One region of the Peribacillus sp. FSL K6-1552 genome, then DNA from elsewhere that is predicted to be linked to it. Evidence: riboswitches for the same ligand, from Rfam matches in the RefSeq annotation. Region 1 holds a riboswitch; the other holds the start of a gene.

Region 1 (2,208 bases):
GAATGCCGCGGTCAATCATTTCAATTCCGACAAGCTTACGTGGTGCCCCTTTTTCCTTTTGTTCAGTAAGAACGGCTTTCCCGAAAAAGTCGGCTTCCTTATCTACTTTAACCGCAAAACCAATCCCGGCTTCAATTGGGGTAATATCCGGTGAAAGCTCCTGTCCATAAAGCGGAAGTTTAGCTTCAAAGCGGAGTGTGTCACGTGCCCCTAAACCTATCGGCTGTATCCCTTCTTCTTTTCCTGCATCTAGAATAGCTCTCCATAGGGCCGGGCCATTTTCACTGTGGCTATATATTTCAAAACCATCTTCACCCGTATATCCTGTACGTGAAACCATCGTGGAAAGCCCATTTATCAGGACATTTTCCTTGAATTTAAAAAAGCCAATTTCACTCAAAAGTGTATCATTAGATAGTTTTTGTAATATTTTCTCTGCCAAAGGTCCCTGCAGTGCCAACTGTGTATAATCGCTTGATACATCCGAAAGTTGGACATCCTCTGAACAATTAGCTTGTAGCCAGTTAAAATCTTTTTCTGTATTGGCGGCATTGACCACGAGCAGATAGTCGTCTTCTGCCTTTTTATAAATGATAAGATCGTCAACAGTACCGCCGTTTTCATAACACATAGCCGTATAAATTGCTCCGCCCTGTTTTAGCTTTGATACATCATTGGTCATCATTTTTTGTAAAAAGGCAAGACTCCCTGGGCCCTTCACATCAACCTCACCCATATGGGAAACATCAAATAAGCCAGCTTTTGTACGAACTGCTTCATGTTCGTCCTTGATACCCGAAAATTGGACAGGAAGTTCCCAGCCGCCAAAATCGATCGTTTTTCCTCCGTATTCTCGATAAACCTCAAATAGTGGCGTTCTTTTTAAATTGGTCAAAAAATGACCCCCCTTAGATTTTTTAGTTTACTTTGCTCACTTTTCTAAAAGCTTCTTTCCATCCTGTCAGATCTTCTTATACTTCTCATCCTGATTCATAATGTGGAAAAAAGGGCACAAAAAAGGACAGAGAAAGCCCTAAAGAGCTTTTTCTCTGTCCTGAAACCTGAAAGTTTACCTATATAATAGGCTTTCCCCTTTGGTGGCCGTTCTGCAACGAGCGGCGCTCTCCAGAGTTGCGTCCAATAAGAGTTCTTTTGCCTGAGAGATTCACTGCTAAGTTTGCTCCTTCGGCGCTACATTCGTAGTCTCTCCCCTTATCTTCACCCGCATATAAATGTGTCTCCACCAATTAGGAAAGTAATTAATCCTACTGATAGTTAGTAAAACCTCTGTGCATTTACAAAATGCTTTCTCTACCAACTCTCCTTAAAACTTCAGAACTTAATGAATGATCTCTAGTCTGTTAATCTGGGATAAAGTAAGAGGCAGTTGCCCATACTATGAAAAACATGACTACATTCATAAAAATGTACGCTTCTTTTAAGCGTTTTGGGATATTGGAATTTTCTAAATATACTTACATCCTACCTTAAGAAACTTTTCTCTGCAATATCTTTTACAGAGAAATATTTTTCTTACTTCACATATAAAATGTTCGGGTTTCAACCTTAAATAAGAAAATTATGATTTTAGAAGGAGTAGTTTCAATGAAAATTAATATATCCTTCAGTTCTGATTGGAATGACGAGTTTCTACAAAAGATGGAAAATGACGGTCCATGGGGTAATTGGGAGCTTTATAAATTGGCTGTTCAAATGGAAGAAAACCTCATTATTCCTGATTTTGAAGGTTTACAGGCACCCAAGCATCTTCCACAGCTCACCCCGCTTCCCCACCAATTGGAAGCGGCAAAGCAGGTAGTTGAAAAGATGAATGGAAAAGCCATTTTAGCTGATGAAGTAGGTCTCGGGAAAACAATCGAAGCTGGCTTGATTCTTAAAGAATATATGATCCGAGGTCTTGTTAAAAAAGTATTAATTCTTGTCCCCGCTTCACTTGTAAGTCAATGGGCTTTTGAATTGAATACCAAGTTTCATATTCCGGCTGTTGTTCAAAGAAAAAGCTATGTGTGGGAATCATGCGATGTTGTTATATCATCCATTGATACAGCGAAACGCGCTCCCCATCGAGATATCATTTTTAATCAGCAATATGACTTTATCATTATTGATGAAGCTCATAAACTTAAAAATAATAAAACGAAGAACTATGAATTTGTCCAAAATCTGAAAAAGAAATTTTGTTTATTG
Region 2 (2,208 bases), 3.3 Mb from region 1:
CGTGTAGCTTCAGCGAATAGCATAACGATTAGGATGAACAGAAATAATCCTAAAATAACGTAATTGATAAAGGGTGTAAAAGGAGCTTTGAATGTAGATTGGGCTCTCAAGTCCGGACGTTTTTTCGTATATTTGATATGTGAAATCAAGATGATGCTCCAAACCCAAATAAAACAGATGGCACTGATTGTAGTTACTATTGTAAAGGCCTGTTCAGGTATCATTTTGCTTAGCAATGCCCCTAGGGAGACGACGATTGCCGATGTAACCAAGGCATTACTTGGAACAGCATGTTTATTTAATTTTGCTAATTTTGCAGGAGCATCGTTATTATTGCTTAATGTATAAAGCATACGGCTTGTTGAAAATAAACCGCTGTTGCCGGCAGATGCAGCGGATGTCAGGACAACAAAATTGATAATCCCTGCAGCGATTGGAATGCCGATTAGTGTAAAGACTTCTACGAATGGACTGCTTGATGCATCCAGCTGTGTCCAAGGATTGACGCATAGAATGACGAGTATGGCACCTACATAGAAAAGTAAAATTCGGACCGGGATTTTATTGATGGCTGATGGTATATTTTTTTTCGGGTTAGCTGTTTCTGCTGCAGAAACACCAATTAATTCGACCCCTACAAAGGAGAAGACAACCAATTGTAAAGATAGCAGGAAGCCGGATACGCCGTTCGGAAACATGCCTCCGTGGCTCCAAAGGTTGGTGAGTGAAACGGTTCCTGTATTGGTTTTGAAGCCAATGACTAACAGGATGATGCCTACAATAATCAAGGCAATAATCGTGATGACTTTAATGAGCGCGAACCAGAATTCAAGTTCTCCAAACAATTTAACGGTCAATAGATTCAACCCTAACAGAATGACCAGGCAAGCAAGAGCTGGTATCCATTGAGGGATATTGAACCAATATTGCATATAGACACCAACCGCGATGATATCAGCCATGGCTGTCATGATCCAACAGAACCAATAGGTCCATCCGGTCACGAATCCAGCCCACGGCCCGATATATTCGGTAGCGAATTCGGTGAATGACGTATAACCGGCGTTGGATAAAAGTAATTCCCCTAAAGCCCTCATAACAAAAAATAAGGCAATCCCTATAATAAGATAGGAAAAGATAATGGAGGGGCCTGCCAATTGGATGGCTTTACCGGATCCAAGAAATAAACCGGTACCAATTGTTCCTCCTATTGCAATTAATTGTACATGGCGATTTTTTAAATCTCTTTTCAATTCCTGTTTAGCCAATTTGAGCATCTCCCGTTGTTTATGATCTTAGTCGTGTGGAGCGTGATTCTACATCTCGTGTAGCTCGTTGTTTTCACCTCGCTTATGCCATTGAATGGCAATATCTTGGATTTTGGACAATAAAAAAAGAGATTGGATACTACCAATCTCGTCAGGTTTAAGAATAACAATTCATCATTCGTTACTCTTCTGTCCTTTTGCCTGAGATTGTGAATCCTTCGGCGCTGTACTATGTACAGTCTCTCCAGAAGCTGCTCCTGCTATAGTGTGATCCATAGCATTCAACGCTTGCTAGTATGCGGTTGTAATAAATGTCCGTTTGTAGAAGAATTGAATCTTCCTTCGGTCATTTGTCATTATACTTAAATAACGTCAATATAATATTGGAATTCTATCATTGTTTATTCTATAGGTCAATATGGAAATTGGAAAGTTAGCGGGTAATGTAGTTGATGTATATCAACATTCTATAAAAGTAGTGATTGGAAAAGCCATAGTGACTGTAGCTGATAGTTAACGGGTCCACTTTAAAATCAATACAAAAAACAACAACAAATTTTGTGGTTATCGTTCCGCAGAAGAGTAGACTTCGTTTAAGCCTTAATTTGCTTTTTGGTGAAATACATGAACCAAAAGGAAGCTGTAAGGATGTTACAAACCCCTCGTGTCATTATTGGTATTTCACAATATTGTAGCTTTTCTAGGTGGTTTTTCTAATCAATTCATACCATTGAACTGGCATTTTAATCGCGACTGTTTTCCGAATAGTGTGATAATATTTAGGTAAAAAGGTGAAAGGAATTAGAGATGCTATGGCGATAAAGACAGTATCAATTGTTGGATTAGGAGCACTGGGCATTTTATATGGACATCATTTATCAAAGGAAATGCCGAAGAAGAATGTGAGGATTATTGCGGATACAGCTAGAATAAAGAGATA

What was found. Region 1 has a riboswitch for glycine ahead of gcvT (glycine cleavage system aminomethyltransferase GcvT). Riboswitches for the same ligand answer to the same signal wherever they lie in the genome.
Region 2: another riboswitch for glycine. It lies ahead of NST21_RS03050 (amino acid permease); the one in region 1 lies ahead of gcvT (glycine cleavage system aminomethyltransferase GcvT).

Annotation. Positions count from the first base shown of each region.
Region 1 covers NZ_JBBOST010000001.1:3,962,643-3,964,850, forward strand. Annotated here, with positions in the region: gene gcvT (glycine cleavage system aminomethyltransferase GcvT) at 1-895, opposite strand, end outside; glycine riboswitch at 1,048-1,131, opposite strand; glycine riboswitch at 1,135-1,222, opposite strand; gene NST21_RS19005 (DEAD/DEAH box helicase) at 1,606-2,208, shown strand, end outside.
Region 2 covers NZ_JBBOST010000001.1:651,885-654,092, forward strand. Annotated here, with positions in the region: gene NST21_RS03050 (amino acid permease) at 1-1,268, opposite strand, end outside; glycine riboswitch at 1,448-1,526, opposite strand; gene NST21_RS03055 (ketopantoate reductase family protein) at 2,081-2,208, shown strand, end outside.